Variovorax paradoxus: one gene and its partner. Each later gene encodes a partner of the first gene's protein in a complex. Links are inferred from orthologs where the notes say so. Each region holds a gene or a part of one and is shown on either strand. Other genes may lie near its edges. The genes, in order: QHG62_RS04925 and uvrB.

The links.
Region 2: the proteins of QHG62_RS04925 (region 1) and uvrB are in contact, whole or in part, in a crystal structure (PDB 7EGT), measured with the Thermus thermophilus proteins. The link is inferred for Variovorax paradoxus from one-to-one orthologs. Residues at the interface, in WP_096412145.1 of Thermus thermophilus: His654, Arg656, Phe657, Gln666, Asp668, Glu669, Lys680, Arg681, Leu682, Ser683, Lys685, Tyr686, Ala687; in WP_096411307.1 of Thermus thermophilus: Glu23, Leu25, Arg26, Asp27, Gly28, Glu29, Arg30, Phe31, Arg55, Glu326, Asp327, Phe328, Glu379, Ser382, Gln383, His398, Gly400, Arg401.

What each region holds. Positions count from the first base shown.
Region 1 is NZ_CP123990.1:1,023,483-1,026,853, forward strand. What follows is about bases 1-3,056. They hold QHG62_RS04925 (UvrD-helicase domain-containing protein), read left to right. Parts: upstream 1-353; coding sequence 354-2,759; downstream 2,760-3,056. Other genes in these bases: QHG62_RS04920 (GMP reductase), read right to left, coding at 1-147; QHG62_RS04930 (DUF2339 domain-containing protein), read left to right, coding at 2,881-3,056. In the rest of the region: more of QHG62_RS04930, read left to right, coding at 3,057-3,371. UniProt on the Escherichia coli protein: A helicase with DNA-dependent ATPase activity. Unwinds DNA duplexes with 3'-5' polarity. Translocates on single-stranded DNA with 3'-5' polarity. Initiates unwinding more efficiently from a nicked substrate than double-stranded DNA.
Region 2 is NZ_CP123990.1:1,762,265-1,765,540, reverse strand. What follows is about bases 155-3,115. They hold uvrB (excinuclease ABC subunit UvrB), read right to left. Parts: upstream 2,714-3,115; coding sequence 596-2,713; downstream 155-595. Other genes in these bases: iscR (Fe-S cluster assembly transcriptional regulator IscR), read right to left, coding at 155-361. In the rest of the region: more of iscR, read right to left, coding at 1-154. UniProt on the Escherichia coli protein: The UvrABC repair system catalyzes the recognition and processing of DNA lesions. A damage recognition complex composed of 2 UvrA and 2 UvrB subunits scans DNA for abnormalities.

The DNA of each region.
Region 1 (3,371 bases):
GTCGACCACCGTCTTCATGTTGGCCGGCACCACCGGCAGGCGGAAGCTGCGCGCGCCCAGCGTCACGCTGGTGTCGCACTCGGAACGGCTTTCCACGCGGCACTTGCGCGGGAGCAAAAGGATGTTGTCGTAATCGAAAATCTGCATGACCAGGCTCCTGGAAAGGAATCGTTGAAACGAACGAATGAGCGCTTGGTCCGGCCGGTCTTTGGGGCGTCTTTCAGCAAAAGACGGGCACAAAAAACCGGACGCAAGAAACTTGGGCCCGGTGATTGATTTTACGCAGTCTTGCAAAGGCGGGTCTTCCGGTTCTTCATATAACCCGCATACGGGTTGGTTTCTACAATCGGCGGATGTTGTTTAACGAACCTGCGGCTGATGCCAACCCCCTGGAACTGCCGTTGCTGCAGAACCTGAACCCGGAGCAGCGCGCCGCGGTCACTCTTCCCGCGGGCAATGCCCTCATCCTGGCCGGCGCCGGCTCGGGCAAGACGCGGGTGCTGACCACCCGCATTGCCTGGCTGCTGCAAACCGGCCAGGTTTCCGCCGGCGGCATCCTGGCCGTGACCTTCACCAACAAGGCCGCCAAGGAAATGATGACGCGGCTGACAGCCATGCTGCCGGTCAATGTGCGGGGCATGTGGATCGGCACCTTCCACGGCCTGTGCAACCGCCTTTTGCGCGCGCACTGGAAGCTGGCCAACCTGCCTTCCACATTCCAGATCCTCGACACGCAAGACCAGCTTTCGGCCATCAAGCGATTGATGAAGCAGTTCAACGTGGACGACGAGCGTTTTCCGGCCAAGCAGACGCAGTGGTTCATTGCGGGCGCCAAGGAAGACGGGCTGCGCCCGCGCGACGTGGAGATCCGCAGCGACGACGACCGCAAGAAGGTCGAGCTGTACCAGCTCTACGAAGAACAGTGCCAGCGCGAAGGCGTGGTCGATTTCGGCGAGCTCATGCTGCGCAGCTACGAACTGCTGCGCGACAACGACCCGGTGCGCGAACACTACCAGCGGCGCTTTCGCCACATCCTGATCGACGAGTTCCAGGACACCAACCGGCTGCAGTACGCGTGGATCAAGATGCTTTCGGGCAACACGGTGGCGGGCCAGTTCACGCCGGGCCAGAACAGCGTGATCGCGGTGGGCGACGACGACCAGAGCATCTACGCCTTTCGCGGTGCGCGTGTGGGCAACATGGCCGACTTTGTGCGCGAGTTCGATGTGCAGCACCAGATCAAGCTGGAGCAGAACTACCGCAGCTACAGCAACATTCTCGATTCGGCCAACGAGCTCATCAGCCACAACAAGAAGCGCCTGGGCAAGAACCTGCGCACCGACCAAGGCCCGGGCGAGCCGGTGCGCGTGTACGAGTCGCCCACTGACTTGGCCGAGGCGCAGTGGATGGTCGAGGAAATGCGGCAGCTTGTGCGCGACGGCTTCGACCGCAAGGAAATGGCCGTGCTCTACCGCAGCAATGCGCAGAGCCGGGTGATCGAAACGGCGCTCTTCAATGCCTCGGTGCCGTACCGCGTGTACGGCGGCCTGCGCTTCTTCGAGCGCGCTGAAATCAAGCATGCGCTGGCGTATTTGCGCCTGCTCGAGAACAAGGACGACGACACGAGTTTTCTGCGGGTGGTCAACTTTCCGCCGCGCGGCATCGGCGCGCGCACGCTCGAGCAACTGCAGGACGCAGCGCGCACCGCGGGGCGCTCGCTGCACGACGCGGTGCATGCCGTCGGCGGCAAGGCGGGCTCGAACCTGACGGCCTTCGTGGCCAAGATCGACGTGCTGCGCGAGCAGACGCAGGGCGTCAGCCTGCGCGAGATCATCGAGCTGGTGCTCGACCACAGCGGCCTTGTCGAACACTACAAGGCCGACCGCGAAGGCGCCGACCGCATCGAGAATCTGGAAGAACTGGTGAACGCGGCCGAGAGCTTCGTCACGCAGGAAGGCTTCGGCCGCGACGCCGTGGCATTGCCGGTCGACGAACTGCGGCAGTCCCCCGCGAGCCAGGGCATCGACCTGACCCGCCCCGTGGTCGACGAGCCGCTGGCGCCCGACGCCGAAACCGGCGAAACGCTGAGCCCGCTGGCCGCGTTCCTCACGCATGCGGCGCTCGAATCGGGCGACAACCAGGCGCAGGCCGGGCAGGACGCCGTGCAGCTGATGACCGTTCACGCGGCCAAGGGGCTGGAGTTCGACTGCGTGTTCATCACCGGCATGGAAGAGGGCCTTTTCCCGCACGAAAACTCGATGAGCGATTTCGAAAGCCTCGAGGAAGAGCGCCGCCTGATGTACGTGGCGATCACGCGGGCACGCAAGCGCCTGTACCTGAGCCATTCGCAAACCCGCATGCTGCACGGCCAGACGCGCTACAACGTGAAGAGCCGCTTCTTCGAAGAGTTGCCCGAAGGCGCGCTCAAGTGGCTCACGCCGAAGAACCAGGCGTTCACGCCGTCAGCCTTCGGCTACGGCGGCGGCTATGCGAGCACGCGCGGCGGTGGCGGCAGCTACAGCAGCGGTAGCGGGTACGGCAGCAGCAAAGACACATTCGCGAGCCCCCCGGTGCCACCGCAGAAAACCGCGCCTTCGCACGGCCTGCGTTCGGGCATGCAGGTGTTCCACAACAAGTTCGGCGAAGGCACGGTGCTGTCGCTCGAAGGCACGGGCGACGATGCGCGCGCGCAGGTCAAGTTCAGCCGGCATGGCGTCAAGTGGCTTGCGCTGTCGGTCGCCAAGCTCACGCCCGTGTGAGCGCCACCAAGTTTGCTATTAAACAAATAGCTGGAGGCGCAATAGCCACGGGCGTTTCGGGCGGTTTTTAAAGAAGCAATCGCCGTACACTCCATGCTCGCCAAAACAAGGGGAGCTGAGGATGTGGTTCATTGGCATGATTGCCGGCCTTTTCATAGGGGCCATCGCAGAGTCGGTTCCGGCTGCGCTGATATTGGCGGTTGTCGGCGCATTTGCGCTGCCGAAAATCGTCGGCAAGAAGAGCGCGGCCGAACCTGAGCGTACCGAGGCCGAACGCGCGCAGCCCTCAGGCACCGCATCGCCCCCTGCCGCCGGCATATCGGCTGCGCCTGCGGGCGGCATGCTGAAGCTGCAGCAACGCGTGGCCGAACTCGAACAGCGCGTGAGCATGCTCGAGCGGCGGCTCACGCAGGGCTCTGGCGAAGCGGCGCCTGCCGATGAGCAATCCAATTCGGCGGCAAGTGCCCCCGCGACGCTGGTCGCGCAGCCGGTTCCCCAGGTCATGCCGGCCACCCCGATCCCACCAGCCACGCCGAGCCCCCTCGCGCGGCCTGCGCAAGCGGCCGCAGCCGCAGCCGCCGCAGCGCGTGCCTCGATGCCGGCCCCGTCGCC
Region 2 (3,276 bases), 740 kb from region 1 along the record:
ACTCGACCATGCGCTGGTTCAGCGATGCCCAGAGCTCGTGCGTCATGCAGCGGCCGGCTTCGCCGAGGCAGTTTTCCTTGCCGCCGCACTGCGTGGCATCGATCGGCTCATCGACGGAAACAATGATGTCTGCGACGGTGATATCCGCAGCCTTGCGGCCGAGGCTGTAGCCGCCGCCGGGGCCGCGGGTCGACTCGACCAGCTCGTGACGGCGCAGTTTGCCGAACAGCTGCTCGAGATACGACAACGAAATCTGCTGCCGCTGGCTGATCGCAGCCAGCGTGACCGGACCGGTGTTCTGACGCAGCGCCAGATCGATCATTGCTGTGACCGCAAAACGGCCTTTGGTAGTGAGACGCATCGCAAGCTCCTTCAAGTGCTTACCGTTGAAATGACACCGTGGCCCGGGGCCGCGGTGACTTCGTCTCCGCCCTGCCCGACCCCTCAAGCTGGTGAACCCAGCCGATGGGATCGGTTCTTCATCGCGAAGTTCTTTTTTTTGTTGTTGAGTATTTCGGTCAAGTATAACAGAAGGCCCTGAGGTTTGCTCGGGTAAACCCCAGCGGCGGCCGCTTGAAGAAACCGGAACCCCGTCCTAGGACGGCAACACGGCGATGTTGTCCCCGCCCGAAGCGCCAAAAGCCTGCTCCCGCAGCAGCGCCAGCTGGTCGCGCACCCGGGCCGCCTTCTCGAATTCCAGGTTGCGGGCGTGCTCGAGCATGAGCTTTTCGAGCCGCTTGATTTCCCGGGCGATGTCCTTTTCGCTCATGTCCTCGACCTTGGCGCGTTCCAGGTCGAGCTTGGCCATTTCCTTGCCGGTTTTCTCGCTGTAGACGCCGTCGATCAGGTCCCGCACCTGCTTGACGATGCTGCGCGGCGTGATGCCGTTGGCCTCGTTGTAGGCAATCTGCCGGGCGCGGCGGCGTTCGGTCTCGTCGATCGCCTTTTTCATCGAGTCGGTCATCCGGTCGGCATACAGGATGGCCTTGCCGTTCAGGTTTCGGGCCGCGCGGCCGATGGTCTGGATGAGCGAACGCTCGGCGCGCAGAAAACCTTCCTTGTCGGCATCCAGGATGGCGACGAGCGACACCTCCGGAATGTCCAGGCCTTCCCGCAGCAGGTTGATGCCCACCAGCACGTCGAAAGTGCCCAGCCGCAGGTCGCGCAATATTTCGACCCGCTCCACAGTATCGACGTCGCTGTGGAGATAGCGCACCTTCACGCCGTTGTCGCCCAGGTAGTCGGTCAGCTGCTCGGCCATGCGCTTGGTCAGCGTGGTGATGAGCACGCGCTCGTTCTTTTCCACCCGGATGCGGATCTCGCTCAGCACGTCGTCCACTTGGTGCGTGGCGGGGCGCACCTCCACTTCGGGGTCGATCAGGCCGGTCGGCCGAACCAACTGCTCGACCACGTTGCCGGCATGGTCCTTTTCGTACTGCGCCGGAGTGGCCGAAACGAAGATGCACTGGCGCATGCGCGTTTCGAACTCCTCCAGCTTGAGCGGCCGGTTGTCCAAGGCGCTTGGCAAGCGGAAGCCGTATTCGACCAGCGTGGTCTTGCGCGCCCGGTCGCCGTTGTACATGGCACTGAGCTGGCCGACCATCTGGTGGCTCTCGTCCAGGAACATCAAGGCGTCTTTCGGCAGGTAGTCGGTCAGCGTGGCCGGCGGCTGGCCCGGCGCCGCGCCCGAAAGGTGGCGCGTGTAGTTCTCGATGCCCTTGCAGTGGCCGATTTCGGCCAGCATTTCCAGGTCGAAGCGGGTGCGCTGCTCCAGCCGCTGCGCCTCCACCAGCTTGCCCTGGCTGACGAACTCCTTGAGCCGCTCGGCCAGTTCGATCTTGATGGTTTCCACCGCGCCCAGCACCTTGTCGCGCGGGGTCACATAGTGGCTCGACGGATACACCGTAAAGCGCGGAATCTTCTGCCGGATGCGCCCGGTAAGCGGATCGAAGAGCTGCAGCGACTCGATCTCGTCGTCGAACAGCTCGATGCGGATCGCCAGCTCGCTGTGCTCGGCCGGAAACACGTCGATCGTGTCGCCGCGCACGCGGAAGGTGCCGCGCGAAAAGTCCTGCTCGTTGCGGGTGTACTGCATGCGGATCAGCCGCCCGATCACGTCGCGCTGGCCGATCTTGTCGCCCACCCGCATGATGAAACGCATCTGCGTGTAGTCCTCGGGCGTGCCGATGCCGTAAATGGCGCTCACCGTGGCCACGATGACCGTGTCGCGCCGCTCCAGCACGCTCTTGGTGGCTGAAAGCCGCATCTGCTCGATGTGCTCGTTGATCGACGAGTCCTTCTCGATGAACAGGTCGCGCTGGGGCACGTAGGCCTCGGGCTGGTAGTAGTCGTAATAGCTCACGAAGTACTCGACTGCGTTCTTGGGAAAGAACTCGCGAAACTCGCTGTAGAGCTGCGCCGCCAGCGTCTTGTTGGGCGCAAAAACGATGGCCGGGCGGCCCAGGCGCGCAATCACGTTGGCCATGGTAAAGGTCTTGCCCGAGCCCGTCACGCCCAGCAGCGTCTGGAACACCTCGCCGTCGAGCACGCCCTCCACCAGCCCGTCGATGGCCTTCGGCTGGTCTCCGGCCGGCGGATAGGGCTGGAAAAGCTCGAATGGCGAACCGGGATACTTGATGAATTCGCCCTGCTTGGCCGGACCGATCGGGTCCAGTTTCTTCAGGTCTGCTATGGCTTCGTTGTTCTCTGGCATGGCTGTTCCCGACAGGTGGCGATGGCGCCGGTAAAATTCAAGGCAACCGGAAAGCGTAGCGCAAGTCCGGTTGCCAGCGAAGCTTTCATCCCAAAGGACCTTTCCATGTCTATGTTCACCGCGGTCGAAATGGCACCGCGCGACCCGATCCTCGGCCTCAACGAGCAATTTGCAGCCGATACCAACCCCAACAAGGTCAACCTCGGCGTCGGCGTCTATTACGACGACAACGGCAAGCTGCCCCTGCTCCAGTGCGTGCAGGCCGCCGAACAGAACATGATGAAAGCCCCCACGGCGCGCGGCTACCTGCCGATCGACGGCATCGTGGCATACGACAACGCCGTCAAGGGCCTGGTCTTCGGCGCCGACAGCGAACCCGTGCAGTCCGGCCGCGTGGCCACGGTGCAGGGCATCGGCGGCACGGGCGGCCTGAAGGTCGGCGCCGACTTTCTCAAGAAGCTCAACCCCAATGCCAAGGTGCTGATCAGCGACCCGAGCTGGGGTCGGCGCCGACTTTCTCAAGAAGCTCAACCCCAATGCCAAGGTGCTGATCAGCGACCCGA